Regions from separate parts of the Nocardioides sp. Z38_18 genome, predicted to be linked through region 2. Evidence: riboswitches for the same ligand, from Rfam matches in the RefSeq annotation. Region 2 holds a riboswitch; each other region holds the start of a gene.

Region 1 (10,293 bases), on a different contig from region 2:
CCGTAGCGGCGCCGCAGGCCGCTGACCGTGATGGTGTGCTCGCTCATGCCTCCAGCATCAGCGATCCAGCGCACGGCCAGTAGTGCGTGATGTCACCGGTCCGGCGAGGATCCGCCCGCTGAGTACTGACAGATGTCATGGGCGCACTTGTCGTGCCCGCACCGGGAGGGTTGCAGGGCCACCAGCGGCAGCGGCATCGGCCCGAGCAGCGACGCGGTCCGGTGCACCACTTGCGCGGACAGGACCTCGGGGCCGGAGGTGATCTCCTCCACCAGGTGCCCGGGCGAGCAGACCAGCACCGTCCCGGCGCGGGCCGCGAACGCCAGCGAACCGGTGACGCACACCACCGGCACGACCACGCTGTTCCTGCCGCTGCTCGGGCCCGCATCCAGCGAGGGCACCAGCGCGCGTACCGCCTTCGCCGACCGCACGGCGTTCGCGGTGGCCCGGGGGTGCCGGCGACCGTTCTTGAGCACCATCCCCCCGCGGACACCCACCTCGCCGAAGACCTCCAGGGTGTCCACCACGAAGACTCCCTGGGGACCGACCAGCACCCGGTCGATGTTCTCCTTGCCGCGTCCGGGCCGGGGGACGTCGGCGAAGACGTGCCACCGATGCGACAGCCGGGTCAGGGCCTCGGGAAGGGTCTCCTCGGGACCCGCGTTGTCGCGGGACACCGCAACGCGCACCGGCATCGACGTCCCCCCTGTCCTGATAGGGCATCAGGATATGGGTGAAACATCCGATTTGTTAGATATTCAGGCGGTTCATCCGGTGAGCTGCTGCTCGGCTTCGGCTGGCAACCGTCCCGACGCGACCACGAGCGCCCGCATCCGCTGGGCGATCGCATCGCTGAACGCACCCCTGGGGGCGCGCCAGGCCCAGTTGCCCTCGTCGGTCCCCGGGGTGTTCATCCGTGCCTCCGCGCCGAGCTCGAGCAGGTCCTGGGCCGGCACCACCGCGAGCCGGGCCGTGGAGGACAGCGCCAGCCGGATCAGCGCCCACGGCATCTCCTCATCCCCCGGCACCTGGGCCTGCACCGACTCCAGCACCCGTCTACGGGTCGGCTCGTCGAGCGCGCTCCACCACCCGAGCGTCGTGTCGTTGTCGTGGGTGCCGGTGTAGACGACGCTCTCCTCACCGTGCAGGTGCGGCAGGTAGGGGTTGTCACTCTCCCCGTCGAAGGCGAACTGGAGCACCTTCATCCCTGGCAGCCCGAACTCCAGCCGCAGCTCGTTCACCTCGTCGGTGATCACGCCGAGGTCCTCGGCGACCAGGGTGCCGGGACCGGCGGCCTCCACCAACGCGGCGAGCACCTCCCGGGCAGGACCCTTGACCCAGTGGCCGTCCTTGGCGGTCTCCGCCTCGGCCGGTACGTGCCAGGCGGCCTCGAAGCCGCGGAAGTGGTCGATCCGGACCAGGTCGAAGAGCTCCCGCTGGCGGGCGATCCGCTGCCGCCACCAGGCGAACCCGTCCGCGGCCATCGCCGCCCAGTCGTAGTGCGGGTTGTTCCACCGCTGCCCGTCCGCCGCGAAGTAGTCCGGCGGCACGCCGGTCACCGTCGTCGGGTTGCCCTCCTCGTCGAGCAGGAACAGCTCGCGATGGGCCCAGACGTCGGCGCTGTCGTGGGAGACGAAGATCGGCAGGTCACCGAACAGCAGCACCCCCTTGGAGGCTGCGTAGGCGTGCAGCTCGGCCCACTGGATCGCGAAGACCCACTGCTCGAAGCGCAGCCGCTCCACGTCGGAGGCCCGCGACTCCAGCACCTGGGCCACCCGCACGGGGTCCCGGTCGCGCAGTCCCGGCTCCCACGTCGTCCACGGGATGCCACCGAGCGCCTGGCGCAGCACCGTGAACTGCACGAACGGCTCCAGCCAGGAGGCGTTCTGCTCGCACCATCGCGCGCACGCCAGGCGCTGCTCGGCGGTCATCGAGCCCGGCGAGACCAGGCCGCGCTCCTCGCGCAGCTCGGGGCTGAGCAGGTCGGGGTTGCCGGCCATCGCCGAGATCGCGTTGTACGGCGAGCCGTCCCCCTGGTGCGTCGGCACGAGCGGGAGCACCTGCCAGACCGTGCAGCCTGCGGCGGCGAGGAAGTCCACGAACCGGTAGGCCTGCGGCCCGAGGTCACCCGAGGTCAGCGAGGTGATGTGGAGCAGCACTCCGGCCCGGCGTACCCCGAGCGGACCCCGAGCGAGACCCCCGTTGAGAGCAGGGTCGAGGAGGTCAGCCATGGGCCTCGGTCACCACATCGCGCAGCTGGTCGATCATCCACTCGAGCTCTTCGGTCTCGATCGTCAGCGGCGGCGCCAGCCGGATCGTCGACCCGTGGGTGTCCTTGACGAGCACGCCCTTGGCCAGCATTCGCTCGGAGGTCTCCCGGCCGCTCATCAGCCCGGGCTCGATGTCGACCCCGGCCCACAGGCCCCGGGTGCGCACCGCGACGATCCCGTCGCCGACCAGCTTCTCCAGGCCCGTCTCGAGGACCACCGCCAGCTCGCGCACGCGCTCCTGGATCTCGCCGGTCTCGAGCAGCTTGACCACGGCGTGGCCGACGGCGGCTCCCAGCGGGTTGCCGCCGAAGGTGGACCCGTGGTTGCCGGGGTGGAGCACACCGAGGACCTCGTCGGAGGAGACGACCGCAGAGACGGGAATGATCCCGCCGCCGAGAGCCTTGCCGAGCACGTACATGTCCGGGACCACGCCCTCGACCTCGCAGGCGAAGGTGGTGCCGGTGCGGCCGAGACCGGACTGGATCTCGTCGGCGATGAAGAGCACGTCGAGCTCGGTGCACATGTCCCGGACGGCCTGCAGGTAACCGGCCGGGGGGATGATCACGCCCGCCTCACCCTGGATCGGCTCGATCAGCACGGCGACCGTCTCGGCGTCGATCGCGTCGCGCATCGCGGCGGCGTCGCCGTACGGGACGACCCGGAAGCCAGGGGTGAACGGGCCGAAGCCCTCCCGCGCCAGCGGGTCGGTGGAGAAGCTGACGATCGTGGTGGTGCGCCCGTGGAAGTTGTCGCCGGCGACGACGATGTTGGCCTGGTTCGCGGGCAGCCCCTTGAGGTCGTAGCCCCACTTGCGCGCGACCTTGATCGCGGTCTCCACGGCCTCGGCGCCGGTGTTCATCGGCAGCACCCGGTCCATTCCGGCCAGAGCGGCGAGGTCGCGGCAGAACGGCCCGAGCTGGTCGTTGTGGAAGGCCCGGCTGGTCAGGGTCACCCGGTCGAGCTGGTCACGCGCCGCCTGGATCAGGCCGGGGTGGCGGTGGCCGAAGTTCAGCGCGGAGTAACCGGCCAGGCAGTCGAGGTAGCGGCGCCCGTCGACATCGGTCACCCAGGAACCCTCCGCCTCGGCCAGCACGACCTGGAGGGGGTAGTAGTTGTGCGCGACGAAGCGGTCTGCGAGGTGCAGGTGCTCCTCGGTCTGCGGTGCTGGTGCGGTCTTCCCACGGCTGAGGTTCGTCATCGGGTCCCTTCGCGTCGCGCCGCACCCGGGCGGCGGCTGACTTTCTGGTCGCTTCGCACAGTCTTCTTGGTCGCTTCGAACTGTACGGGTGGCTCGGAGACTGCCGAAACGCCGATCGCCCCGTGGGCTTGCCCGCCTCAGGAGGCTGCGCCTAAGGTGACGCGTCCCGGAGGACCGGGACGCCCCCGTCGTCGCCGAGTCCTGTCCGCGCGGAGGGCCCTCTACCAATCAGCGGACAAGAGCGGGGAACCCACTTTCCCGGGTCGTGGAGACACGACCCTCTGGGGTGAAGCCATCACCTTTGGCCGGGCACCTTCAGCCCGAACCCGACAGCTAACCTCGCAGGCGCACGGAGGAACCACCCATGCGCATGCGCACGCTCTCAGCGACCCTCCTGGTCGCGTTCACCACCGCCATCCTCATCGGGGGAAGCCTGGTCGCGCCGGCCGAGGCCGCCACGATGAAGACCTGGACCCGGCTGGCCAAGTGCGAGTCCGGCGGCCGCTGGCACGTCAACACCGGCAACGGCTACTACGGCGGGCTCCAGATCAGCCCGCGCACCTGGCGCGGGCACGGCGGCAAGAAGTACGCCTCCAACGCCCACAAGGCCACCAAGCGCCAGCAGGTCCGCGTCGCCAAGCGGATCAAGAACAACCAGGGCTGGCGCGCCTGGCCGTCCTGCTCCAAGCGCATCGGGGTGCGCTGAGCCGGCGGGACCGGCTCGATCGATCGTCAGTACGTCGTCTGGTGTAGCGCTCTGGACAATGGTGTGTGAGACACACTAATGTTCAGCACATGCCAGACGACGTCCTCGCCGCACACCTGCAGGAGCTGCGCCGCGGCACCGTGGTGATGGCCGCACTCGCGACGCTGCGGCGTCCGACGTACGGCTATGCCCTGCTGGAGTCCCTCGCCGAGGCGGGGTTCGGGGTGGACGGGAACACGCTGTACCCGCTGCTGCGACGCCTCGAGAAGCAGGGACTGCTCACCAGTGAGTGGAACACCGAGGAGTCGCGGCCGCGCAAGTTCTACCGGGTCAGCGCGGAGGGAGAGGCCCTGCTGCAGGACCTACTCGACGAGTGGCAGGCCCTGCACACATCGATCGAGAAGCTGAGGTGACCCAGATGCAGACCCAGGACCAGTCCCCCGGGCGTTCCGACCTCACCGAGAGGTACGTCCACGCCGTCACCCGCACCCTGCCCGAGGACCAGCGCGCCGACGTGGCCGAGGAGCTGCGCGCGAGCATCACCGACCGGGTGGAGTCGCTGCAGCTCACCTCGGGACTGCCGGCGAGCCGGGCGGAGTACGCCGCACTCGAGGAGCTCGGCGACCCTGACCGGCTGACGGCCGGCTACACCGGGAGGCGGCTGTACCTGATCGGGCCGGAGCTCTACCCGGCCTACGTACGGGTGCTCAAGCCACTGCTCTCCTCGATCGTCCCCGTCGTGGCGGTCGTCATCGCGGTCATCGCGACCATCGACGGCAGCTCCATCGGCGGGGTCATCGGCGAAACCGTCTGGGTGTCCCTCACTGTCGCCCTGCACGTCTTCTTCTGGGTCACCCTGGCCTTCGTGCTCACCGAACGAGGCATCTCGACCGACGACCTGCGCGACACGATGAAGGTCGACTGGGAGCCCGAGCAGCTGCCCGAGCTCCCCCGCGGAGCGCACGGCTCGTTGGGTGAGCTGGTCTCCACCCTGGTGTGGATCGGGCTCCTCGGAGCCGCACTGGTCTGGCAGCACTTCGGGTCGCACATCGGCGACGACATCCCCGTGCTCGATCCCGACCTGTGGACCTTCTGGCTCCCGTTGATCTTCGTGCTCCTCGCTGCCGAGGCCGTCTTCGAGGTCCTGAAGTACCGCCTCTCCGGCTGGTCCCCGGCGCTCGCGACCGTCAACGTCGTGCTGGGCGCCGTCTTCGCGGCCCCGTTCGTCTACCTCGCGGCCACCGACCGGCTGCTGAACCCGGCGATGGTCGCCGAGGTCCAGAGCAGCTGGCCCGAGTTCGACCCCGGCCTGGTCAATGCCGGAGTCGTGGTCGGGGCCCTCGGGATCTGGGTGTGGGACAGCATCGACGGCTGGATCAAGACGCGAAGGGAGCTGAGCGTCGCCGCTTAGTTCCGCGACTTCTGCCGGTCTGACTGTCGACGACTCGCGCTTCGTCGTGTAGTCAGGCATCAGACACCGCTCAGGAGGAAATCGTGCGCCAGATCTTCGTCACCGCCTTCATCTCCCTCGACGGCGTGATGGAGGCGCCCGGAGGCGAGGAGGGCTACCGCAACACCGGCTGGACCTTCCGCGACATCGAGCACGTGGACGAGGCCTACGAGATCAAGGGCCGCGAGCAGGACGAGGCCGCGGCGATGATGATGGGCCGGGTCAGCTACGAGGCGTTCGCGCCGGTGTGGCCCTCGCTGGACTACTTCCCGCAGTACAACGCGATGCCGAAGTACGTCGTGTCCACCACCCTGCGCGAGGAGGACCTGGTCACCAACTGGGGCGAGACCACCATCCTGCGCTCGACCGACGACGTCGCCGCGGTCAAGGAGACCGACGGCGGCCCGATCAGCATCCACGGCAGCGCGAAGCTCGGCGCCAGCCTGGCCGACGCCGGCCTGGTCGACCGCTACCACCTGCTGGTCTTCCCGGTCCTGCTCGGCGCCGGGAAGCGGCTGTTCAGCACCGCCGACAAGGACAAGCAGCTGCTGTCGCTGGCCGAGAGCGAGTCCTACCGCAACGGCATCCAGAAGCTGGTCTACGACGTCGTCAGGTGAACGTGACCCCCGGCTGAACGCCGGCTGACTGCTGCCCCGCTCCCGCGTGCGCTCCCTTGTGCCGGGCTCTCTACGGTCTTATCTTGCCATGACTGTGACCCACATCACACAGTCCGCAGGAGGCTCGCATGACGCAGCTCGACCGGCACGGTCCGTCGGATCCTGTTCCTGACCCGCTCGCCGCGCCCTTCACCCCCGGAATGCGCGACAACCCCGCCGAGCTCGAGGTGATCCCGGAGGAGATCGCCCGCGAGCACCTCCTCCCCCTCGAGCCAACCCCCACCGAGGAGTTCACCGAGCAGTGGCGCAACGCGTCCTACAACTGCTTCTCCTCGGGCCACAAGTTCTGCCGCGAGGTCTGCCCGGTCACTCAGGTGACCCGCAACGAGTCGTGGACCCCCACCGCCTTCCACGCCAACGTCGTGGCGATGGACAAGGGCGAGATGACCATCGAGGAGGTCGCCTCCGACTACGTGAACTGCACCCAGTGCGGTGCCTGCGAGCTGCGCTGCCCCAACACCTTGTTCACCGGCGACTTCTACCGCTTCCGCACCCGCACGGTCGACGTGGTCAAGGCCGTGCGCGCGTTCGCCGTGGAGAGCGGCGTGCACCAGCCGGGGTGGAAGTCGTGGAACGCACGCACCGACGAGCTCACCCACGAACCCGTGCTGGGTGTGTCGAGTCTGGGCGAGACCCCGGTCAGCCAGGAGCACGTCCGGGACTGGTCCGAGGGCCTCGCCCTCCCGATCGGTGGCGAGACGGTGCTGTTCGTGGACTGCGAGGCGGCCTTCTACCGCACCTCGGTGCCACGCGCGGTCGCCCAGATCCTGCAGCAGGCGGGGTACGAGTTCGGGCTGATGGGCGAGCAGTGGTGCTGCGGCGGCCCCGCCGCCGAGATGGGGTACGTCGACCAGGCGAAGCGGTTCGCCCAGCACAACCTGGACAACTGGCACGCCACCGGCACCCGGCGGGTGCTCGTGCTCGACCCGCACGACTACATCTCGTTCACCGAGGACTACCCGAAGTACTTCGGGGCCGACTTCGACATCGAGGTCGTGCTCGTCGTGGAGCTGTTCGCGGAGCTGATCCGGGAGGGCAGGTTGACGCCGTCGGTGCCGATCGAGCGGGCGATCACCTACCACGACCCCTGTCGGCTCAACAAGCGCAAGGGCATCTGGAAGGAGCCGCGGGAGGTGCTCCGGTCGATCCCGGGCCTCGACTTCACCGACGTCGACCGGGTGACCCAGTGGTCCTACTGCTCGGGCGGAGGTGGCGGGCTCCCCGTGGAGAAGCCCGAGCTCACCGCGGCCATCTCGGCCGGCCGGGTCGAGAAGGCAGCGGCCCTCGAGGTGGACACCCTGGTCAGCGCCTGCCCCTGGTCAGAGCGGCCACTGACCGAGGCCGGGCAGGCAGCGAACATCGACGTCGTCGACATCCACGAGCTGCTCGCGGAGTCGCTGGGCATCACCGTCGGCGGCTCCACCGACGGCACGGTCCACGGGCCGGTCGACCGGACACTCGACGGGACACTCGACGGGGACGGGGACGGGGCGTCATGACCATCGCGGTGGAGCGTCTCGACGAGCTGGTCACCGCGCTGCGCACCGTCCTGCGTGACGAGCAGATCCTCACCTCCAAGCCCGACCGCTACAACCGGGCGCGGGTGCCGGCGCCGTTCCCGGTGCACCGCTGGGCCGAGCGGTTGCCCGACCTCGCCGTGCTGCCCACGAGCACCGCGGAGGTCGCGGGCGTCGTACGCATCGCCAACGACCTGCGCGTGCCGGTGGTGCCCCGCGACGGCGGCACCGGCCTGACCGACGGCGCCGTCCCCCTGCACGGCGGGATCGTGGTCGACGTCAAGCGGATGAACGCGATCACCGAGCTCGATCTCGAGAACCGCACGGTGACCGTCGGCACCGGCATCAACATGCTCAAGCTCAACGAGGAGCTGGCGAGGCACGGCTTGTTCTACCCCGACGACCCGGCGTCGTACCCCTGCTCCCTGGTCGGTGGCCGGATCGGCACCAGCGGGTGGTCGTTGATCGGCTCGCGCTACGGGCACACCCGCGACCTGGTGCTCAGCTTCGACCACGTCCTGCCCACCGGGGAGGTGATGCACGTCGGGGACGGCATCGGCCACAAGGTCACCAAGTCCTCCAGCGGCTACCAGCTCAAGCACCTGTTCATGGGCCACCAGGGCACGCTCGGGATCGCCACCGAAGCCACCCTCAAGCTGTTCCCCAAGCCGGAGGCGGAGCTCTCCCCGTTCTGGGCGTTCGACAACTACGACGACGCCTACCGGTGCGTCGGGGCGCTGGCCCGCGCAGGGGTGGCGACCTTCGCCGGCGCCGTGCTCTTCGACGAGTGGAAGGTCGCCTACCTGCGCCGCGACGACGAGGCCTACATCCCCCAGCCCGGCGACGTGCGCGCCCTGGTGTGCGCAGTGATGTACGGCTACGAGGACGAGGTGCGCCCCGCAGGCAAGCGGCTCTTCCGGATCGCGAAGGAGCATGGGGCGCGCTACCTCGGCGACGAGATCTCCGAGGGCGACTGGGCCGCGCGCCACGACCGCTACGCCACTCCCCTGCACGGCCGCACCAAGGCCGGCCAGGTGGTGCCGATGAGCTGGCACTGCGAGGACGCCGCGATCAACTACACGAACCTGCCGTCGGTCTCGAAGGCCTGGCACGAGATCGTCGCGGACCTGCGTCGTCGTACCGACGTCTTCGACGACTGGGGCATGTTCGCCTACACCTCGGGCAACACCGGCGTGGACTACCTGACCGAGATCGACGTCGGCATCTGGGAGCAACAGCTCGACGACCGCGCGTGGGAGATGTGGGCCAAGGCCAAGCGCGACATCGCCGCCGTTTCCCTGGCGCACAACGGCTCGATCAGCGCCTGCCACGGGTCCTGCCGCGCAGGTGAGGTCGACCTCGTCCCCGACGAGCTCGGCCGGGGGTACGACGTGATGCTCGACCTGAAACGGACGCTGGACCCGAACAACATCATGAACCCCGGGAAGTACCTCCTCGACCGGGCCTACGAGTCAGGAGACCCGCGATGAACGACTCGTCCCCCGCCGATGAGGACCGGCCCCCGAACCGGCCGATCGGCTACCGCTACGCCGAGCAGTTCGCGCCTCCCGAGCCCACCCGGGTCTCCGACGTCGCGATCACCACCCACGAGCACGTCTACGAGGTCGACCCACGACTGATGGAGCGCTGGGTGCTCCAGCAGGAGTTCCCCAACTGGGACTCGCTGCGGATCATGAACAGCCGGGGCGACCACCTCACCTGGATGCACCGTCACTTCGCCGAGAAGGTGGTCACCGGCTCGGAGCTGCTCGCCGAGGTGGAGGCGCAGGAGGGCTCGCCGTGACGGCAGACGCCATCCCCACCGACTCGGACCGACTTCCCCAGTAGTCAGGCCCAGTAGTGCATGTCCACAAGGAGGAAGAGATGAAGTTCAGCTATGTGATGCTCCCCGACTACCCGCTCACGGAGTCGTTGGCATCGATCAAGAAGGCCGACGAGCTCGGGTTCCACGCCGTGTACGCCGCAGACGAGACCTGGCACAAGGACCTGTGGCTGCTCTTCGCCGCCGCTGCGGCCCAGACCTCCCAGATCCGGATGGGACCCAGTGTGTCCGGGGTGGTGCTGCGCGAGCCGACGCTGATCGCCCAGGCCGCCGCCACCCTCGACGAGCTCACCGGGGGCCGTGCCGAGGTGGTGCTCTCCAGCGGCAACTTCGGACTGCTCGCGCAGTACGGCATCGACTGGACGCAGACCAAGCCGCTCTCCCGCGTGAAGGAGGGCGTCGAGGTGATCCGGAAGTTTCTCGATGACGGGACGATCACCCACGAAGGCGAGTTCTTCAACTACTCCGGCCTGTTCACCTTCGCGCGCCCGGTGCAGGAGCACCTGCCGGTGAAGATGGGCGCCATGAAGGGACCGAAGTCGTTCGAGGTGTCCGCGGAGTTCTCCGACGGGTGCCACCACGCGTTGAGCTACACCCGCGAGGCCTACGACTACATGATGGAGCACTGCGCC
Region 2 (10,293 bases):
GCCGGCCGGGAGGCCGCTCCCCCGTCCGGCCGGCGGCGTGCCACTCGTCGAGCCGGCGGGCCGACTCGGCGTACGCCGCGAACATGCCGGTCGCCTCGACGGAGTCCTCCATCACCTCGAGCAGTGAGTCAGCGTCGTCGGGGTCGACCTCGCGGTCGAGGTGCTCGGCCGCGAGCGTGAGCCGCAGCCGGCGGGCGTAGGGGCTGTGGTCCTCGGCGGCGGGGTCGACCACCACCGCGGACAGCTCGGAGTCGTGGGTCCACGAGCGGCGGTTGAAGTTGTCCGAGCCGACGGTGGCCCAGACGTCGTCCATCACGCAGACCTTCGCGTGCACGTAGACCGGCGTGCCCTCATGGTTCTCGATGCCGTAGATCGCGACCCGGTCGGGGGCGACCTCGGCCATCTGCTCCATCGCCCGGGCCCGGCCCAGCATCTGCGGGGTGCGCGCCATGAAGCCCGCCTGGTCGGTGAACAGCGGCACCACGGCGACGACGTGCAGGTCGGGGTTGCGCTGCAGCGCCTCGGTGAACACGTTGCCGACCGCCTGCCCCCACAGGTACTGGTCCTCGACGTAGACGAGGTTCCGGGCCCGGAGCAGGGCCTTGGAGTACCCCCGGGCGACACTGCGCTCGCCGCCCCGCGCGAACGGGTAGTCGCGGCCGTGCCGCAGGTTGGGGTAGGTCCGCAGCAGCTGCACGACCTGGGTGGCCCCCTGCGGCGACGGCGGCGGCGGGGCCTGCTCGGGCAGCGGGTCGGGATCCATGTCCATCCGCAGGACCACGTCCTGGGCCCAGTAGAGGGGGTGGCGGGTCAGCCGGGTGGGGTCCTCCCACCGTTCGCGGAACACCGTCTCCACGTCGTGGACGGCGGGTCCGGTGATCGCCGCCATCACGTCGTGCCATGGCGGGGTGTCGCCGTACTCCGGTGCCATCTCCAGCGCCTGCGGGTCCCCGAGGTGCCGGGCGTCGTCACGGCGCGAGTGGCACAGGTCGATGCCGCCCACGTAGGCGATGTCGCGCTCGGGCTCACCGCGGTGCCGGATCACCACGAGCTTCTGGTGGTGCGAGCCGCCCATCCGCACCCGCATGTCCAGCAGGGCCTCCGCGCCGCGGGCCTGGAGCTGGCGGCCGAGGAGGCGGTTCTCGGAGGCGTTGAAGTTGAGCTTCTCGGTGTGCGAGCGCCAGATCAGCCCGCGCACGTCCACGCCGCGCTCGTCGGCGGTGGCCAGCACCTCGACCACCTCGCTGCCGGGCTCTCCGGTGAGCCGCTCGTCGGCATCGCCCTGCCAGTCGGTGAACAGCAGCAGGTCGCCGGCCCGGGTCGCCTCGATCCGCTCGCACAGCTCAGCGAAGTACGTCGCCCCGTGGATCAGCGGCCGGACCAGGTTGCCCTCGGACCAGGCGGCCTCCCCTGGGTGCTGGTCGTCGAGGACGGTGTCGGCGTTGGCCCGCTCGGACCTGGTCAGCAGCCAGTCAGTGTGTCTCACGCAGTCCTCCCGACCGGTGCGTCCGGAACCGTCGTGGACCGAATCTGGCCAACATGCCAGATGGCCGTCGCTCCCGCATCACCGCACCGGGTCGCGCTGGCATCATCTGCTCCATGAAGGTTCCCGGTGCAGCCGTTCTCGGCCGCGGCCTCGCCGCCTACCGCTCCTCGGGCGCGGACCTGCCCTTCGGGGATCCGCTGCCGGCGCACGACGTCGCGATGGAGGGCTACTTCTGGCGGTTCACCGACCCGGACACGGGCCGGGTGCTGATCGCGCTCAACGGCGTGAACCGCGGCCCCGCCGGGGACCACTGGTCGACGCTGGGACTGGCCAGCCATCCCACCGGCTTCCTGCGCACCACCGTGCACCCGGTCGGGCGTGCCTCGACCACCGGGCTGGGCGCATTCGCCGGCGGCGCCTTCCGGGGGACCGCGGACCGCCTCGAGGTCGACCTCGGTCCCGACGCGCTGGTGGACGTGACCGTCTCCGACGCCGTCCCCTGGTCGCGGCGCAGCGTCGGCGGCTCCAGCGTGTTCCAGTCGGTGCCGGCCCTGAACCAGTACTGGCACCCGTGGCTGCTCGGCGGCTCCGCCCACGGGCGGGCCGTCATCGGGGACACCACCTGGGACCTCGACGGGTGGTCGGTCTACGGCGAGAAGAACTGGGGCCGGGGCGGCTTCCCCGACTCGTGGTGGTGGGGCCAGGCCCAGGGGTTCGAGGACCCGGAGGTGTGCGTCGCCTTCGCCGGTGGCGACGTCAACGCGGGCCCGTTGCGGACCCGGGTCACCGGTCTCGTCGTGCTCCTGCCCGGTGGCCGGCTGCTGCGCCTCGGCGACCCCGTGGTCTCGCCCGTGCACGCCGAGGTCTCCGACGAGCGCTGGCTGCTGCGCGGCCGCAGTGCCCAGTGGCAGGTCGACGTGGAGGGGTACGGCGCACTCGACGCGGCGCACGTCCTCCCGGTCCCGCTCCCGGCCGAGCACCGCAACATCGCCGGTGCGATCGAGCACCTCGGGGCCTCGATGAAGGTCAGCGTCCAGCGGTGGGGGCGACCCCACTGGGAGGGCGAGTCGTCGGTCGCGGCCCTGGAGCACGGCGGCATCGACCGCGCGCAGGCGGAGATCGCGCGGCGTGGCGGTTCGCCGGAGGACGTCGACGCCGTACCCCTGCGTTCGGAGCCTTGAGCTAGGAGGATGTCTCGTCCTCGAGGATCTCGCTCAGCGCCGCCACCTCGACGACCTCGATCTGCTGGTCTCCCTGCCGCACGATGCGTCGACCCTCATCGAGCACCCGACGCAGGTGGGCACGGACCAGCTCGGCCCCGCGGGCCTCGGCCGACGAGAGTTCCTCGTCCAGGCTGGAGTCCATCGGCACAACCTAACCTGTTGACCGCCCCGGATCGCTGAGGCATACCGGTCAGAGGTCAGACTCTTCGAGGCCCGCCTGGTCGCCGACCCAGTCCCACAGCTCGACCCGCTCGGAGTCCGCGGTGCGGGTGCGCCGGCCGAAGTGGGTGGGCCGGGGTCGGCGGTCGTGCCAGAGCCGGCCCGCGGGCGGCTGCGGCTGCGCGGCCGCCAGCCACAGCGTCGTGTCGGCTCCCCCGGCTGCGTCGCGCAGCAACGGTCCGGTGAGCTTGTGGAAGGTCGGCAGCGAGTCGGCCACGCCAGGCGTGTCGGCCCACCCGGGGTGCGTGGCGTGCACCCCGATCCCCTGGGGCGCCCAGCAGTCGGCAAGCACCGGGAGCAGCTCGACCTGGGCCCGCTTGCTGCGGGCGTAGGCCGTGGTGGGCGAGTAGGGCCCGTCGGTGTACTCCGGGTCGTCGGCCCGCAGCGCCTGGGCGTACATCCCGCCCGAGGTCACCAGCACGACCCGGGCGTCGTGGCCGGACAGCGCCGGGCGGAGCAGGTCGGTCATCAGCACCGGGCCGAGGACGTGCAGCGACATCGTCAGCTCGTGACCCTGCGGTGACTCCGTGCGTGCGGGCGGCATCGCGCCGGCGTTGTGGACCAGCACGTCGAGCCGGTCGAGGTCGAGCTCGCGGACGAAGCGGCGTACGTCGTCGAGGTCGGCGACGTCGCACCGCTCCACCACGACCTGCGCGCCCGGCACGTCGGCCTCCAGCTCGGCCTTGACCCGGGAGCCCTTCTCGAGGTCGCGTACGACGAGGTGCACCTGCGCGCCCAGCCGGGCGAGCCCCTCGGCGGTCGCCATGCCGAGCCCCGACGTCGCGCCGGTGACCGCCGCGACCTTCCCGGAGAGCGCCCCGGCGGCCGGGTCGGCGGGCCAGGTGGGCAGCCTGCGCCGCACCGCCGGGCCGATCCGGGTGAATCCCGGGACGACCGCGCGGTCCAGCAGGGTGTCCACGCCGCGGGCCAGGCTCTGGGTGAAGGTCATGGCCGCCAACGTAGCCAGCCGGTGCGCGCCGCCCTCCCCGCATCGGTGCGCGGTCAGCCGCCCTGGGGGCCGTCGTCCGGCGGCAGCGGTTCGTGGTGCCGGGCCCCGTGGGTGCGCCGGTCCTCCTTCATCTCCGCCTCGAACAGGTGTCGCCGGCCCTGGACCAGCTCCTCGCGCGCGTGCTGCTCGAGGTCCTTGAACGGCGAGTAGTAGGTCTCGTCGTACTCCTCCACGAGCTGGAAGCTCCACCGGCCCTCGAGGATGTTGCGCCCGACCAGCTCGCTCTCGACCCGGTCGGCCAGCTCGCCGTGACCGGCCTCGCGCAGCTCCTCGACCGCATCGCCCAGGGTGAGGTCGGCGGTGCCGCAGAGCCGGTGGAACGCGTAGAGGTGGCCCCGGGCGACCTCTACCGCCTCGAGGGCCTCGGAGAACTTGCCCAGCGCGGAGACCGTGGCGTCGCTGACTCCCTCGGGCCGTCGGTGCTCGGGCAGCTGGGCGGACCCCGTCGGGTCGGGAGGCGGTGTCATCGGCTCGGAGTACCCGGCCCGGACCGGACGCAAACGAGCGCCTGTCCCGGGGTGGACCTGCGTGGCACCCACCAGGGCGACTTGTGTACTAGGTGCGCGTGGCTAGTTTGGCGAGGCCACTGCAGACACACCGAGAGGAACCTCATGTCGGAGCACCAAGGTCACGACCTCGAGCAGGACAAGGTCGTCGAGATCATGCGAGGCGACCGCTTCTGCATGCTCACCTCGGTCGGTGTCGCCGACCAGGGTCGGCTGCACTCCCACCCGATGACGCCGCAGGAGGTCACCGACGGCGGCGACGTGTGGTTCTTCGTCGACGCCACCAGCGAGCAGGCCGCGAACGTCAAGGCCGAGAAGCGGGTCAACCTCGCGTTCGCCGACGGCTCCACCTGGCTCTCGGTGTCCGGCCACGCCAGCCTCCACCGGGACCGGGCGAAGATCGACGAGCTGTGGAACCCGGTCGTCGAGGCGTGGTTCCCCGACGGCAAGGACTCCGAGAACGTGCAGCTGATGCTGGTCGAGGCCGACTCCGCGGAGTACTGGGACAGCCCCGGAGGCCGGGTCGCCACGGCGCTGGCGTTCGTGAAGTCGAAGGTCACCGGCGACGAGCCCGACGTGGGGAAGAACGCCACCGTCGACCTCTGAGGCACGTCTCAGCAAAATCATATCAATTAGTGATATGACGGACACCCGCTCCGGCGTCCTATTAGTCTTGTGCGGTCGAACACCGCCCGGGACCGCCGAATCCTGCCCAGTCCCGGGTGTCCAACCGAACTCCTGGGGCAGGAGCGGGGGACCCACAGGTTCCATGCATCGGCTCCTCCGGGGGCCGGGGCTCGGGGTGAAGTCACGAGACTGTGACGGAGCACTTTCAGCTCCAACCCGACAGCTGACCCCGCAGGCGTCGGAAGGACTCCTGTGCCCAGCAACGCCCCCCTCCACAAGCCCCTCTCGCGATACCTGCTGCTCCCGGCCCTGTCGCTGCTGCTCCTGATCGGCCTCTCCCTCGTCGGACCCGCCGCCACGGCCGCCCCCGCTCCGGCCCCCTCGCCGAACCCCTCGTCCGGGCCCGGCACCGCCACCGCCGACCACAGCGCCGAGCGCAAGCACAAGAAGAAGGCCAAGAAGAAGAAGGCCGGCAAGAAGAACACCGCTCGCAAGCTGCGGGCCAAGGAGCTGCGGGCCAAGAAGCTCCGGGCGAAGAAGGCCCGCGCCGCCAAGGTCCGGGCCCAGAAGATCCGGGCCAAGAAGGCGCGCCAGGCCAAGAAGCGGGCCGCTGCGGCGGCCGCGGCCGCCCAGCCGGCGACCACGGGTGCCAGCCGCGTCGACCGCGCCATGAAGATCGCCGTCCAGCAGGTCGGTGACCCCTACAAGTGGGGTGCCTCCGGTCCCGGCTCCTTCGACTGCTCCGGGCTGATGCAGTACAGCTTCGCCAAGGCCGGCATCAAGATCCCCCGCACCGCCGCTGCCCAGTCCGGCCGCGCACACCGCATCGCCCGCAGCAAGATGCGCCCCGGCGACCTCCTGTACTTCACCCGCGGCGGCCGGGTCTACCACACCGCCATGTTCCTGCGGTGGAAGCAGGGAACTCCCCAGATCGTGCACGCACCCGGCTCGGGCAAGAAGGTCCGCTTCGACACGCCCTTCTCCAACAGCTGGTTCGCCGGAAGCATGCGCTGACCGACCTACGCTGGGTCCATGACGACCCAGGATCTCGGGAGCGACCGGGCCCTCACCGCTGAGGAGCCCCTGCTGGTCGAGGACGAGCTGGGCGGGTTGTTCGAGACCTCACCGGCCCGGGTGGAGCGCACCTCGGCGGCCGCCGAGGTCGGCTTCATCGCCGGGCTGGTCGCCTTCCTGGCCACGCCCTTCTCACTGATGCTCGCGGTCTGTGTCGGACTGGGGGCCCTCGGCCTGGTCAGCTCGGTGATCGGCCTCGCCAAGGCGAGCCGGCGCGGCGTCTCCGGAAGCCTGCTGGCGTCGCTGGGCATGGTGATCTCCCTGATCGCGCTGGCCCTGGTCGGCCTGCGCTACCTCGGCATCGACACCGCCGTCGGCGACGGCGCCGTCCCCACGCTGGTCGACTGGCTCACCGCGCTCAACGACCTGCTGCCGCCCCCCTGAGTCGCTGCCATGGGCCAGAAGTTCACCACGGTCGAGGATTACCTCGACTCCCTCGGGCCCGAGGTCAGGGAGGTGCTCGAGGCGGTCCGGGCGACCATCCACGCCGCCCTGCCCGGTGCGCAGGACACGATCAGCTACAACATCCCGACCGTCGTGCTCGACGGGCGCCGGGTGGTCCACTACGCCGGGTGGAAGCACCACGTCAGCCTCTACCCGGTGCCGGAGGACCCCGACCTCGCCGAGGAGGTCGCGCCGTACGCCGGTGGCAAGGGGACCCTGAAGTTCCCGCTCGACCGGCCGGTGCCGCACGACCTCGTGGCCCGGGTGGTGCGCTCGCTCAGCGCCGGGTAGCGGTGGCCAGGAGGTACTCCCACTCCATCGGTCCGGCGCCGGCTCCTGCCCGCTCTGCGAGCTCGTCGAGGTCGCGATCCAGCGCGGCGCACCTCTCCGGGTCGTCGGCGTTCGCCTTGTAGACCGCGATCGTGGGTCCGTAGCGGCTCTTGAAGAACTCGCGGAAACCGGCGGGGGACCCGAACCGGTCCACGGCCAGGGTGCGCCGGGTGAGCTCGAGACCGTCGACGCCCTGACCGAGCAGGTCGCGCAGGTGGTCCTCAGAGCCCCACAGCGGGGGCGGCTGCGCACCGGCAGGTGGCGGCGGCGCGTAGGGCTTCATCGTGGCGAACATCCGGCCGATGAACCCCTCCGGGGTCCAGCTGACCAGGCCGATCCGGCCGCCGGGGCGGCACACCCGCAACAGCTCGTCGGCCGCCTGCTGGTGGTGCGGGGCGAACATCACGCCCACGCACGAGATCACCGCGTCGAAGGCCGCGTCCTCGTAGGGCAGGTGCTCGGCGTCGGCCTCCTGCCAGTCGATGGACAGGTCGGCGTCCGCGACTGCCCGGCCGGCCTCGAGCAGGTCGGGGGTGAGGTCGCTGGCGACGACCTCGGCGCCGGCCCTCGCCGCCGGGACCGAGGCATTGCCGCTCCCGGCGGCCACGTCGAGGACCCGGTCGCCCGGCCCGAGGCCGACCGCGTCGACCAGGACCGGACCGAGCTCGGCGATGACCTCGCTGGCGACCGAGGGGTAGTCCCCCATCGCCCAGACCCTGCGGAGCCGGTCCTTGAGCTCCGCGTCGGCCGTGACGTCGTTTCCGGTGGAGGTTTGGCTGCTCATCTGTGTACTCCCTCGTGGTTTTCGGTACCTCCACATTCGGTCGGCGGCGGGCGCCGATCCAGTTCCGGATCTGTACCGGCACGGGTACTGGATCTGTACTGGCCCTCGGCCCGGATCGGGCGTCTACTGGTGGCCGGGTGAAGGGAGCAGCCGATGTCCGGCTATGGCCAGTTCTGTCCGGTCGCCAAGGCGATGGAGGTCCTCGACGAGCGGTGGACCCTGCTCGTCGTCCGCGAGCTGTTGGCCGGGAGCACCCGGTTCAACGAGCTGCGACGCGGCAACCCGAGGATGTCTCCCGCGCTGCTCTCCAAACGGCTGCGCACCCTGGAGCGGGCCGGCATCGTCCGCCGGGAGCTGGTCGGGTCGCACGCGTCGTACGAGCTCACCGAGAGCGGCCGCGACCTGATGGACGTGGTGCTGGCCCTGGGGATGTGGGGCACGCGCTGGATCGGGGAGCTGGGCGACCAGGACCTCGACCCGCACCTGCTGATGTGGGACATCAAGCGCAACCTCGCGATCGACGAGTGGCCGCGCACGCGGACCGTGGTGGGACTGCGGTTCAGCGACGTGCCGCCGCGCGTCGGGTCCTGGTGGCTGATGGTCGACGGCGGCGAGGCGGACGCCTGCGACTTCGACCCCGGGTTCGAGCAGGCCGCCTCGGTGCGCACCACGCTGCGCACGCTCACCGAGGTCTGGCGCGGAGACCGGTCCTGGGACCAGGCGATGAGGACCGGGCTGCTCGCGATCGAGGCCTCCAGCGACGTACGCCGCTCGCTGCCCCGCTGGGTGGGCCAGAGCCGGTTCGCCGCGGTGAGCCGCTGACCCTCGGTTCACGGCGCGGGTGGGTCCGGGCGGTATCGTCGCGCGGTGAACCGACGCTTCCTGATTCGCCGCAACCTCGCCCGCCTGCTGCTGCGGATGGCCGGCTGGAAGACCGTGGGCACCGTTCCGGAGCGGGCGGTCCTCGTCGGTGCCCCGCACACCTCCAACTGGGACTGGGTGATCACCCTGCTCCTGGGCTGGGACTACGACCTCCAGATCAAGCTGCTGGTCAAGCAGGAGTTCTTCAGGGGCCCGCTCGGTCCCCTGCTGCGCGCCTCCGGCTCGGTCCCGCTGGACCGCGACCAGCCGGCGGAGACGATCAACGCGCTGCTGCGCGAGGCCGAGGGCGACGAGCCGTTCGTGCTGGGCCTCGCTGCCGAGGGCACCCGAGGCAAGGGCGAGTACTGGAAGTCCGGCTTCTACCGGATCGCCGAGCAGACCGGGCTGCCCATCACCCTCGCCTTCCTCGACGCCCCCACCCGCACCGTGGGCTGGGGTCCCACGTTCACCCCGAGCGGCAACGTGCGCGCCGACATGGATCTCGTCCGCGAGTTCTACGCCGACAAGCGCGGGATCCGCCCCGACTCGTTCACCACGCCGCGGCTGCGCGAGGAGCCCGAGGCGTAGCGCGCTCGCTCATCTGGATCTGCGCCGGGCTCCGGGTCACGGGGTCGGGCTCTGGCAGTACTTCATCGCCTTCGCGTTCATCGCCCGGAGCTCGGCCGGGGAGTGCTTCTTGCGCAGCTCGTCCAGGGCCACGTAGTTGGGCCAGAAGATCTTCTTGCTCACCTTGCTACCCGGTGTCAGTGCCTGTGGGGAGAGCCACTCGTCGAGGTACTTCAGGTCGCCGAGCAACCGGTCCGCGCGGCGCGTGGGGACGAGCCTGGACCCCTTGTCCAGGAAGCAGCCGTCGTTGCCGAAGGGGTAGCTGTCGAAGTCGACGGCCGGCCACCAGGCGGGTCCGCCTCCTGGACGGAAGCCGCGCACCTGGACCGTGCGCCGTACGACGATGGGATAGGTCTCCCCGGCCACGGTGACCGGGGTCCGCGTGAAGGTCTGCAGGCCGATCCACAGGATCGGCGCCGCGTTGCCGGCATCGTCGGTGCCGCTGTTCTCACCCCACTGCCAGCGGGCGTCGATGATCTCCGGCTTGCCGAGCTCGGCCTCCCTGGGGAACAGGTTGACCGCCTCGTGCGCCCAGGAGCCGAGGACCTTCCTGCGCAACCGTTTCCGCGCGTCGTCGATCGTCGCGGGGAAGGAGCCGTCGAGCACGTGGTCGAAGGCAGCACCCGGGCTCATCGAGCTCAGCTCCGGGTCGATCGAGCGCAGCGTGATCCGCTGGGCCATCCGGGCGAACACGCCCACGTCCCGCGCCGAGAACGCCTTGGTCGGCGTCAGCTCCGGCAGGGTCAGCTCCTTGGCCGGGAGCCGTTCGGCACTCTTCTTGAAGTCGTCCCACGCGTCGTTGAGCTTCTTCAGCTCGGGCGAGGGTTCGGGTGACGGGGTGGAGGTGCTGCCGCCGTCGCCCCGGGACTCCGTGGAGCCGGAGTCCTGGCCGCCGCAGCCGGTGAGGACGAGCGCCGCCAGGAGCAGGCCGGTGACCCCGGTGCGACATCCTCGACGGGCCAGGTGGACACGGGGGACTCTCACGATTCGGTTCACTCTCTGCAGTCGGTGCGTGCCCGGCCGGGCGGTGCCGACTGCGGTCACCCCGGGGGAAGTAGGGCGGGGGAAGCCTAGGGTCCTGAACCGGGTCAAAGGGGTTCATT
Region 3 (10,293 bases), on a different contig from region 2:
TCAGGATCCAGCGCGAGGTCGGCGGCAACCTGGCCGAGCTGCTGCTGACGGTGGCCGCCACCCTGCGGGAGCGCGAGTACATGCGCCGCCACGTCCGGGCGCTCTCCGCGGAGGGCCGCCTGTCCGCCTACATCCTCGGCGGCCTGCCTCCCGGGTTCCTGCTCTACCTCACGCTGTCGAAGCCGGACTACGTGAAGCCGCTGTACACCACCCCCATGGGGTGGATCCTGTGCATCCTGATGGGTGTCCTGCTCAGCGTGGGCGTGTTCTGGATGTCCAAGGTCGCAAAGGTGGACGTGTGATGGGGATGGTGCTGCTCGTCGGCTGCGTGATGATCTTCGGGGCCGTCTTCCTCGCCCTCGCCTCGGTGGGAGGAACCACCAAGGAGGGCGCCGGGGTCGGTCGCTCCATCGCGGTGCTGGAGGCCCTCACCTCCGCGCCCGACGAGATGAAGGGCGACCTCGAGCCCTCGTTCGCCGACCGGGTGCTGTTCCCGTTGCTCGCGCGCAGCCAGCGCATGGGTCGCCGGCTCACCCCGGAGGACGCCAGCGAGCGGATCCGCGAGAAGCTCGAGCTGGCCGGCAACCCGTTCGGCTGGACCGTGGAGCGGGTGATGGCCGGAAAGGTCGTCGGGTTCGCCTTCGCCCTGGTGGCCTCGCTGGTGCTCTCCCTGATCCTCGGCCTCGGCTTCCTGCCCACGCTCGGGTTCGTCCTGCTCGCCTCGCTGGCCGGCTACATGGCACCGAACATGTACCTGCACCAGCAGACCTACGACCGTTCGGAGAAGCTCCAGCGGGCGCTCCCGGACGCCATCGACCTGCTGACGATCTCCGTGGAGTCGGGCCTGGGCTTCGACGCCGCCTGCGCCCAGGTCGCCCGGAACACCGACGGCCCGCTCGCCGACGAGTTCGCCCGGATGCTGCAGGAGATGCAGATCGGTCTCGGCCGCTCCGACGCGCTGCGGTCGCTGGCCGACCGCACCAACCTGCCCGACCTGCGCGCGTTCGTCAGCGCCATGGTGCAGGCCGACGCCTTCGGCATCCCGGTGGGCCAGGTCCTGCGGGTCCAGTCCTCCGAGATCCGGGTCAAGCGCCGTCAGTGGGCCGAGGAGGCCGCGCAGAAGGTGCCGGTCAAGATCCTGGTCCCGCTGATCTTCTGCATCCTCCCCTGCCTGTTCATCGCAGTCCTGGGACCCGCCGCGATGGCGATCATGGACAGCTTCCAGGGCAAGCTCTGAGCGTGACTGACGTAGGCCGGGTGGCACTCGCCGCCCGAGTGTTCACCATCGCGGCCCTGACCCCCCTGGCCGCGCTGGCCGGCGGCGAGTACGTCAAGGGCGCGCTGCTGGTCCTGCTCGCGGCCGCCCTGGCGATCGTGCTGTCCCTGACCCACCGGTTCTCCGAGCTCACGGTGGCGGTCATCGAGGGCATGGCCGTGGCGACCCTGGCCGTCCTGGTCTACCCCGACCACGCCAACATCACCCCCTACCTGGTCATCCCCGCGCTGATCGGCGCCCTCGACCGTGGCCTGCGCGGACTGCTCAGCGTCGTCGCGGCCGAGTTCGGGCTGCTCGCGGTCCTCTGGGCCGGAGTCATCCGGCAGTGGGACCGAGAGCTCGCCTCCAGCGGGTTCACCTGGCTGGCCACCGCCGTCGGCATCGGGCTGATGGGCTCCGCGCTGCGTCGTGCGGCGACCAGCCCCGACGCCGACGCCTCCTACCGCAGCGCGGTCGGCCTGATCCGGCGCCTGGAGGCGCTCTCGGGCAAGCTCAGCGGCGGGCTGGACTCGGTCGACATCGCCGAGCAGATCATGGTGGAGGCGGACCTGGTGGTGCCGGTGCGCTGCGCCGGGGTGTTCGTGCGCTCACAGAACAAGTCGATGTCCCCGCTGCGCTACTCCGTCGGCACCCAGCCCGGTTCGATGCCCTGGGCCGAGCCGTTGGCCGCCCAGGCCCGCCACGAGGAGGAGGTGGTGATCCGCGACCGGCACGTGGCCATCCCCCTGGTGGCCGGCGAGGAGACCGTCGCGGTCCTCGTGCTCGAGACGCTCCAGCCGATCGACTCCCACGCGGCGCTCGGGCTGCGCAACCGGCTGACGCGGCACGCCGTACAGCTCCAGGCTGCGCTGCTGTTCGGCCGCGTCCGCGACAACGCGATGAGCCAGGAGCGCCAGCGGATCGCCCGGGAGGTCCACGACGGGGTGGCCCAGGACGTCGCCTCGCTGGGCTACCTCGTGGACAACCTGGCCCAGTCCTCGGCCGACCCGGTCCAGCAGCAGCAGATCGCCCAGCTGCGCCAGGAGGTGACCCGGGTGGTCACCGAGCTGCGGCACTCCATCTTCGACCTGCGCCACGAGATCGCCGCGGGCGCCGGCCTCGGCGAGAGCCTCTCGGCGTACGCCAACCAGGTGAGCGCGAGCTCCCCGATGACGGTGCACGTCACGCTGGACGAGAAGGGCCCACGGCTCTCCAGCGACGTCGAGCACGAGCTGTTGCGCATCGCCCAGGAGGCGATGGCCAACGCGCGCAAGCACTCGGGAGCCGCGAACCTGTGGCTGCGGTGCACCGTGCGGTCCCCGTTCGCCGAGATCGAGGTGCGCGACGACGGCATCTCACCCCACGCCCCCAGGCCGGACTCGCAGGGCCTGATGATCATGCGCGAGCGCTCCCGGATGATCGGCGCGGAGCTGCACGTGCGCGAACCCGATCCCGAGAGCCCCGGAACACGCGTCCTGGTCCGTGTGGGGTCCCCGAACCGCTAGCCTGCACGCGGAGGCCGGACGACCACCGGGTGCCTGATGACGACCGTGCTGCTGATCGACGACCACGAGCTGATCCGCCAGGGGCTGGCGGGAGCGTTCACGCAGGCCGAGGGCTTCGCCGTCGCGGGCCAGGCAGGCTCCGTCGCCGACGGCCTCGCGCTCGCGCAGCAGGTGGCCCCGGACGTGGTGGTGACCGACGTCCGGCTCCCCGACGGCTCCGGTCTCGACGTGGTCCGGACGCTGCGCAAGGAGAGCCGCCAGATCGGACTGGTCGTGCTCACCATGTACGCCGGCGACGAGCAGCTGTTCGCGGCGATGGACGCCGGAGCGTCCGCGTTCGTGGGCAAGGACGCCCCGACCTCGACGGTGATCAGTGCCGCACGCCAGGCGATCGTCTCCCCTCTCACCTTCTCCTGCACCGGCCTCGGCGAGGCGATGATCAGGCGGATGAGCTCGGGGGCCCCCCGGCTCTCCGACCGGGAGCGCCAGGTCCTCGAGCTGCTCGCCGACGGCCTCGGCGTCACCGCGATCGCCGGACGGCTCTTCCTCAGCGAGTCCACGGCCAAGAGCCACATCGGCCGGATCTACGAGAAGCTCGGCGCCGCCAACCGCGCCCAGGCCCTGGTCACGGCGATGCGCCTCGGGCTGATCAGCGCCGCCACACCCCCCGGCTGAGCCCTTTTCAACTGCTCCGCGGCAGTCAAACCGGCCGCGGTGTCAAGCGGTTCCGGGCGGCATGACCCAAACGGACTAGTCCGCTAGTGCCAAGTAGGCCAGAAGGTTCAAACCGGACGACCAATGTCATGATCTGTCCGTTTTTGCCATACTTTCTGTACGCCGGGCCATGTGGGTCGGCCCGACCGAAAATCCACCTAGTTCCAGAGGGGAACACACTCATGCTCGAGTTCATCCGCACCATCACCGGCCGCCGCAACGAGGACGGTGCCTCCGCCGTCGAGTACGGCCTGCTGGTCGCCGGCATCGCCGCGCTCGTCGTGGTCATCGTCTTCGCCTTCGGCGGCGTCATCAAGGGCGCCTTCGAGAGCACCTGCAAGACCGTCAAGGGAAGCGGCAGCGGCTCCGCGCAGGCCTGCTGACCCTGCCCCAGGAACAGGCGCCGGGCCCGGTGGAGGGCAGCTGACTCCACCGGGCGCCGCGCCCGAGACCGGGAGACGAGCCGTGCGGCATTCGGGAGGGAGCCGCACGACCCGCCTCCCCCAGCTTGTCGAAGAAGTCTGCGCCACGAGCGCAGCCGTGCAGATGGTTCCGCTGCGGGCCGGCATCACGCCCGCGCACCGGGGGGTGGTGGAACCAGCAGCACCCGAGCGCCCGGTCCGCCACTGGTGTGGCGGGCCGGGCGCCCCCGGGGTCCCCCGCTAAGAGAGAAGAAACCCATGCTCGACCTCATTCGAAGCATCCAGTCCCGGCGCCGCGGCCAGGACGGCGCCTCCGCCGTCGAGTACGGCCTGCTGGTCGCCGGCATCGCCGCGCTCGTCGTGGTCATCGTCTTCGCCTTCGGCGGCGTGATCAAGACGGCCTTCCAGGGCACCTGCAAGAGCTTCAAGAACAGCGGCACCACTTCCGGTACCGCCTGCTGATCCGCCTCGGGCACGGATCCAACCACCTGAACCTCCTGCGCTGAACCAGTGCAGGCACGCCGCGGCTCCCCGGCGGGCGTGTCTGAGCAGCACGTCCGCGGCACCGGGGGTGGTAGCCGCGAGCGGGAAGCCTGGCCCGTCACCCCCGGGTGACGGGCCGGGTCATCCCGTCCTCTGCCGCTCCAGTGCCCGGGCCAGTCCCAGGCGCTGCAGGGTGGTCGGGTGGCTGCCGAACCAGAACTGGCTCAGCTTCGGTGGGTCGTCGTCGCTCAGGGAGCGACGGGCCAGCCGCAGCTGCATCTGCTCGAACCCGGCCTCGTCGCCTGTCGCCTCCAGGGCGGCACGATCCGCACGCGCCTCCATCGCCCTGCTGATCGTGTTCTCGACCGGGCTCACCAGCAGCGACCCGACCGCGACCAGCGCCAGCAGCAGCGCGGCCACCTCCGGCTGGCCGGCTCCCTCGACGCCGGCCCGTGCGAGGAGGCGCCGACGGCCGAGCAGCAGGCCGAGAAGTCCGCTGGCCGCGACCACGCCGGTGGCGCCCAGGCTCGTGCCGAGGAGCACGTCGTGGTTGCGGGCGTGGCCGAGCTCGTGGGCCACGACCGAGAGTGCCTCGCGCCGGGGGACGTCGTCGACCAGGTTGTCGTAGAGCACGACGCGCTTGGTGTTCCCCAGACCCGAGACATAGGCGTTCAGGGTCGTCGTACGCCGGGACGCGTCTGCCACGAGCACGTCGGAGACCGGCACCTTCTCCTTGCGCGCCAGCGCCATCACCTCGGAGCGCAGCTTGCCGTCGGGCAGCGAGGTGAAGTTGTTGAACAGCGGCTCCACCACCACCGGGTACACCCAGGAGCCGAACACCGTGAGCACCGCACCGGCCAGGGCGGTCCAGGCGGGCCAGTGCCGCGGTGAGCGTCTCGCGGTGCCGACGACGAGCAGCACCACCACGGCGGCGAGCACCCAGTCGACCAGGAGCGAGGTGCCCTGGTCGCGAAGCCAGCCCGCCAGCGACTGGCGGGTGAGACCCTCCTCGAGCGCGTTGCGCCGGATGGCGACCGAGAACGGCGACACGGCCACCTCGCCCACCAGCACCAGGACGAAGGTGGCCAGCGCGACGCGCAGCCACCACGGTCGCGGCAGGCGCCGCGTCAGCCGCGCGCCCAGGGGGGTCAGCCCCAGGACCAGGGCCAGCACGAGCTGCACCGCCAGCGCTGCCCAGCTGAGGTGACGCTGCGCGGTGGCGTAGGCCTCGGCCCGGCGCAGGTGCGCCGCGGAGAACACCTCGCTCCCCCGCACCTCGACCAGCTCGCCACCCGGGAGCCACGACCACGGGACGAACAGCACGCCCAGCACGACCAGGACCAGCACTGATCCACCGATGAGGCCCAGGCACAGCCGCACGCTGGGTCGCTGTCCGGGGGGCACGTCGCTCAGCCTGCCACCCCGGCAAGGCGGACCAGGTCACTGCGCCAGCGCATCACGAACTCTCGCTGCGTGGTGCCGACCCGGGTGCGGAACGCCTCCTGCGTCGAGGCGCCGGAGCCGACCGCCTCGTAGAAGGCGAGCAGGCGGTCCGCGCCGTACTCGCGCGCCAGGAAGCGGCAGGCCAGCCAGGCCTCCTCGTAGGTGGCGCCGAGTCCCGCCGCCGTGGGGTCGAGGTCCTCGGTGCTGGGCAGGTCACGAGGCGCCCCCTCCTTGCGGACCTTGGCCAGGATCTGGCCGGCGGCCACGTCCACCGGCACGCCCACACCTTCGAGCGCGACGTAGTCGGCGAAGCCCTCCAGGAGCCAGGTGGGCATCGAGGTGAACGTGGCGTCGGTCGCGACGTGGGTGGCCTCGTGGGTCATCACCACCTGTGCGCCCCGGTCCTGCAGCTTCTCGAAGACGCCCGGGTTCACGAAGACCCGCACCGGCGCTCCGGGACGCAGCGAGCCGTCGGCCGTGGTGGTCACGGCGGCGATGTTGTCGTACTTGCCGGACTCCGCCGACAGCGCCCGGTCCAGCTGGGCCCTGCTGCGGGGAACCTCCACCAGCAGCGGACCACGCCACTGCGGGAGCACCTGCCGGACCTGGCGCAGCGCGGTGGTGACCAGGGCGGGATAGCGCCCCGCCGAGTCACCGGCCACGGCCAGCAACGACTGCGGCGTGCGTACGACGCTCAGCCGCTCCGCCAGCCACAGCGGACTCCGGTCGTTCTCCCCGCCCATCGACGCGATCGCGGCGCCGTCGGGGCGCGGGACGAACACCACGCTGGTCTCGTGGTTGGCGGTCGACTCGTCGAGGCCGTCGTAGCGATAGGCGAGCTGGACGGTGCCGCGCCAGGAGCCCTCGCCGAAGCGCGCCTGCTCCTTCCCGTCGAGCGGTGCCGCTTCCTCGACGTAGCGCATCGACAGCTCACCGATCCGGAGGTCGACCGAGTTCTGGAGGATCCCCTCCAGGAGCTCCCGGGCGCCGGGCGCGGCCACGGCCCCCGCGGCTGCCCGGTCCTGCTCGCGCACGGCTGCGACGAGCGCGTCCAGAGCCGCCTGGGCGGTCCCGGGATCGCGGGCCTCGGCCCCGGGGGGCGCCTTGGGCGGCGCCACGTCGACCTCGCGGTCGCACCCGGCCAGCACCCCGGCGAGCAGGGCCACGAGCAGCCCCGCAACAAGCAGGAAGCCGCCCGCCCCGAAAGGGCGAGCGGCTCTGCGGGCGGGTCGGTCAGCCAGGGCGGACCGCGCCGACGTAGGGCATGTCGTGCAGGCCGGAGATCTTGACCCCGGAACCGGGGTTCAGCGCGTTCACGATCTGGCCGTCGCCGATGTAGATGCCGACGTGGCTGATCGGGCTGTAGTAGAAGACGAGATCACCTGGCTGCAGCTCGCTCTCGGAGACACGGGTTCCCGAATTGTACTGCGCCGAGGAGCTGTGCGGCAGGCTCACACCCGCCTGCGCCCAGGCCATCATGGTCAGGCCGGAGCAGTCGAAGGACGACGGCCCGGCAGCGCCGTAGACGTAGGAGTTGCCGATCTTCGACTTCGCGTAGGCCAGCACCGGGCCGCCGAGACGCTTGAGCCGCTCGGCCGCGGCCTTGACCCGGGCAGCCTCGGCCTGCGCCTCCAGCCGCTTCAGGTGCGCGTTGGCGTTCGCCACCCGCGCGTCCTCGCTCCGCTTGCGCTCCAGCAGCGCCTTCTCGCGGCCCGCCTGGGCGTCGACCTGGCCGCGCACGGCCACCCGGCGCTCGTGGAGCTGCGCCAGCTTGATGTTCGAGTCGGCCAGGGCCTGTGCGCTGGCTCCCGCCTCCTCGGTGGTCAAGGTGACGTTGGACAGCAGCACGTCGGCGCTGCGCGAGAGGTCCTTGGCCGGGATCGAGGCGCCGGCGGCACTCACCGAATCGCTGGAGACCGTGCTGGCCACCTGGGCGCGCAGGCTGTCCAGCACCTGGCGATGGTGGCGGATGTCGGCACGGACCCGCGCGAGCGTCGTGCGCTTCTTCACCAGGGTCGACCTGGCGGCGTCGTGCCGCTTCTCGGCGGCCTCGGCGCGGTCCGAGAGTCGGTCGACCCTCGCCTGCACGGCTTCGATGCCGTTCGGAGCGGCTGCGGCAGGCGCTGGCGCGACGACGCCGAGTCCGAGGGTGGTCAGTGCCGTGGTCGTGACCGCCGCGGCAATTCGGGCATGGGTTTTTTTCCGGCCGTCGAGCAAGATCGGTCGGTCTCCTCTTTGTCTGTACGCCTACCAGGTCAGCTGACGGATTCGGGCCCAAAGACGCCCTACCAGCCTCCGCGACACCTCAGTGACGCGTTGGCCGGATTCACCCCAAGTAACGTGGGTCCCCGGCTCCGGCACAGACACTCGGGAGTGACTGATTCAGACTCGGCGCGGCCCCCGAGCTCACCTGGTCGGTGTGCTGGTCCGAGGGCCCTAGGTTCAACACACTAAGCACGAAACCGCACGGTGGCCAACTCGGCGAGGGGCGCAAGGGGCTGTGTTCATGTTCACGCGGACTCCACCTCGGGGCCCGACATCGGTGTCACCATCCGCAGCGGCGGCACCAGTCCTGACTGGGCGAGAACGCCCAGAGCCTCCTGCTCCTCGCTGTCGAAGCTGAGCTCGGGAGGCGGCCCGAGCAGGACCGTCACCACGCAGTCGTGGCAGGACAGGCCACGCACCAGGCAGGTGTCGCAGTCGATGTGAACGCTCATCTGTGGGCTCCTCGGGGGTGGTGCTGGGGAAGTGATACCCGGACTCCACCACCTGCCACCGACAGTGTTGCTTTCGCCACGTCCACGGCCCTGCCTGGCGGCTTTTGTCGGTGCGGCTGCCTAGCGTCGTCCACGTGAGCAAGTGGTCCGCACAGATGAGCTTCGACGAGCTGGGGCGCCCCCTGCGTGATGTCACCTTCTGCGTGGTGGACCTCGAGACCACCGGCGCCTCGGTGCGAGGCGGGGCGATGATCACCGAGATCGGCGCGGTCAAGGTGCGCGGCGGCGAGGTCCTCGGCGAGTTCCAGACACTGGTCAACCCGCACACGCAGATCCCGCCCTTCATCGCCGTGCTCACCGGCATCACCAACTCGATGGTGGCTTCCTCCCCTCCGATCGAGTCGGCGTTGCCCGCCTTCCTCGAGTTCGCCCAGGGCAGCGTCCTCGTGGCCCACAACGCGCCCTTCGACATCGGCTTCCTCAAGCACTTCGCCGCCGCTCAGGGGCACCCCTGGCCGGGGTTCGAGGTCCTCGACACGGCGCGGCTCGCCCGCCGCGTGATCACCCGTGACGACGCCCCCAACTGCAAGCTGAGCTCGCTCGCGGTGGCGTTCGGGTCCACGACCACCCCCAACCACCGGGCCCTCTCCGACGCCCGGGCGACCGTCGACGTGCTGCACGGCTTGATGGAGCGCCTCGGCGGGCTGGGCGTGCACACGCTCGAGGAGCTCTCCACCTACACCTCGCGGGTCAGTCCCGCCGTACGCCGCAAGCGCCACCTCGCCGAGCACCTGCCGCACTCCCCCGGCGTCTACCTGTTCCGCGACGAGCAGGAGCGGGTGCTCTACGTGGGCACCTCACGAGACCTCCGCACCCGGGTGCGCTCCTACTTCACCGCCTCGGAGAGCCGCTCGCGGATGGGCGAGATGGTCAACCTGTCGGCGTCGGTGACCGGGATCGAGTGCGCCACCCCGCTCGAGGCCCGCGTGCGCGAGCTGCGCCTGATCGCCGCCCACAAGCCCCGCTACAACCGCCGCAGCCGGCACCCGGAGAAGGTGCACTGGCTCAAGCTGACCGTGGAGCCGTGGCCCCGGCTCTCACTGGTCCGCAAGATCGCCGAGGACGGCGCCGACTACCTCGGTCCGTTCAGCTCGCGCCGGGTCGCGGAGAAGTGCCTGTCCGCGCTGCACGAGGCCTTCCCGATCCGGCAGTGCAGCGACCGCCTGCCGATCACCCCGACGCGCTCCGCCTGCGTGCTGGCGGAGATGGGCCGGTGCCTGTCCCCGTGCGACGGCAGCATCTCGATGGACCACTACGCCGACCTCGTCACCCGGGTGCGCGAGAACCTGCTGCACCGCGCCGACGAAGTGGTGGACTCGCTCACGGCGCGGATGAACCGCCTCGCCGAGGACGAGAGGTTCGAGGAGGCCGGAGTCCATCGCGACCGGCTCTCCGCGTTCCTCAGGGCGGCCGCACGCACCCAGCGCCTGGGTTCCCTGTCCTCGTGCGCCGAGCTCGTGGCCGCGCGCCGCGAGGACGACCACCGGTGGGCGGTGCACGTCGTGCGCCACGGCAGGCTGGCCGCTGCCGGGGTGATCCCGGCCGATGCCCATGCCGGCGAGTGGGTCACGCAGCTGCGCGGGTCTGCCGAGACCGTGCTCGGCGGCCCCGGGCCGACCCCGTCGGCGAGCGCGGAGGAGTCCGAGCAGATCCTGCGCTGGCTCGAGCAGCCCGGCGTACGCCTGGTGCACGTC

The links. Region 2 has a riboswitch for cyclic di-AMP ahead of AC4BGC_RS17430 (C40 family peptidase). Riboswitches for the same ligand answer to the same signal wherever they lie in the genome.
Positions count from the first base shown of each region.
Region 1: it holds a riboswitch for cyclic di-AMP, as region 2 does, so the genes downstream of both, AC4BGC_RS04110 (transglycosylase family protein) here and AC4BGC_RS17430 (C40 family peptidase) in region 2, are expected to answer to the same signal.
Region 3: it holds a riboswitch for cyclic di-AMP, as region 2 does, so the genes downstream of both, AC4BGC_RS06970 (C40 family peptidase) here and AC4BGC_RS17430 (C40 family peptidase) in region 2, are expected to answer to the same signal.

Region 1 is NZ_JBZAJE010000001.1:854,078-864,370, reverse strand. Features, by position in the region: gene AC4BGC_RS04130 (ABC transporter ATP-binding protein) at 1-47, opposite strand, end outside; gene AC4BGC_RS04125 (nuclease-related domain-containing protein) at 93-695, opposite strand; gene malQ (4-alpha-glucanotransferase) at 768-2,231, opposite strand; gene rocD (ornithine--oxo-acid transaminase) at 2,224-3,468, opposite strand; cyclic di-AMP (ydaO/yuaA leader) riboswitch at 3,681-3,828, shown strand; gene AC4BGC_RS04110 (transglycosylase family protein) at 3,833-4,174, shown strand; gene AC4BGC_RS04105 (PadR family transcriptional regulator) at 4,264-4,587, shown strand; gene AC4BGC_RS04100 (permease prefix domain 1-containing protein) at 4,593-5,585, shown strand; gene AC4BGC_RS04095 (dihydrofolate reductase family protein) at 5,669-6,241, shown strand; gene AC4BGC_RS04090 ((Fe-S)-binding protein) at 6,370-7,800, shown strand; gene AC4BGC_RS04085 (FAD-binding oxidoreductase) at 7,797-9,308, shown strand; gene AC4BGC_RS04080 (hypothetical protein) at 9,305-9,622, shown strand; gene AC4BGC_RS04075 (LLM class flavin-dependent oxidoreductase) at 9,703-10,293, shown strand, end outside.
Region 2 is NZ_JBZAJE010000002.1:1,312,619-1,322,911, forward strand. Features, by position in the region: gene AC4BGC_RS17400 (phospholipase D family protein) at 1-1,486, opposite strand, end outside; gene AC4BGC_RS17405 (tocopherol cyclase family protein) at 1,600-2,667, shown strand; gene AC4BGC_RS17410 (hypothetical protein) at 2,669-2,851, opposite strand; gene AC4BGC_RS17415 (SDR family NAD(P)-dependent oxidoreductase) at 2,900-3,877, opposite strand; gene AC4BGC_RS17420 (hypothetical protein) at 3,931-4,404, opposite strand; gene AC4BGC_RS17425 (pyridoxamine 5'-phosphate oxidase family protein) at 4,549-5,049, shown strand; cyclic di-AMP (ydaO/yuaA leader) riboswitch at 5,164-5,320, shown strand; gene AC4BGC_RS17430 (C40 family peptidase) at 5,323-6,084, shown strand; gene AC4BGC_RS17435 (hypothetical protein) at 6,103-6,528, shown strand; gene AC4BGC_RS17440 (iron chaperone) at 6,538-6,879, shown strand; gene AC4BGC_RS17445 (class I SAM-dependent methyltransferase) at 6,866-7,702, opposite strand; gene AC4BGC_RS17450 (winged helix-turn-helix transcriptional regulator) at 7,856-8,524, shown strand; gene AC4BGC_RS17455 (1-acyl-sn-glycerol-3-phosphate acyltransferase) at 8,570-9,151, shown strand; gene AC4BGC_RS17460 (hypothetical protein) at 9,188-10,174, opposite strand.
Region 3 is NZ_JBZAJE010000001.1:1,467,060-1,477,352, reverse strand. Features, by position in the region: gene AC4BGC_RS07010 (type II secretion system F family protein) at 1-302, shown strand, start outside; gene AC4BGC_RS07005 (type II secretion system F family protein) at 302-1,237, shown strand; gene AC4BGC_RS07000 (sensor histidine kinase) at 1,240-2,760, shown strand; gene AC4BGC_RS06995 (response regulator) at 2,797-3,435, shown strand; gene AC4BGC_RS06990 (Flp family type IVb pilin) at 3,657-3,857, shown strand; gene AC4BGC_RS06985 (Flp family type IVb pilin) at 4,155-4,358, shown strand; gene AC4BGC_RS06980 (M48 family metallopeptidase) at 4,521-5,783, opposite strand; gene AC4BGC_RS06975 (gluzincin family metallopeptidase) at 5,789-6,988, opposite strand; gene AC4BGC_RS06970 (C40 family peptidase) at 7,056-8,039, opposite strand; cyclic di-AMP (ydaO/yuaA leader) riboswitch at 8,052-8,205, opposite strand; gene AC4BGC_RS06965 (hypothetical protein) at 8,333-8,539, opposite strand; gene AC4BGC_RS06960 (DEDD exonuclease domain-containing protein) at 8,674-10,293, shown strand, end outside.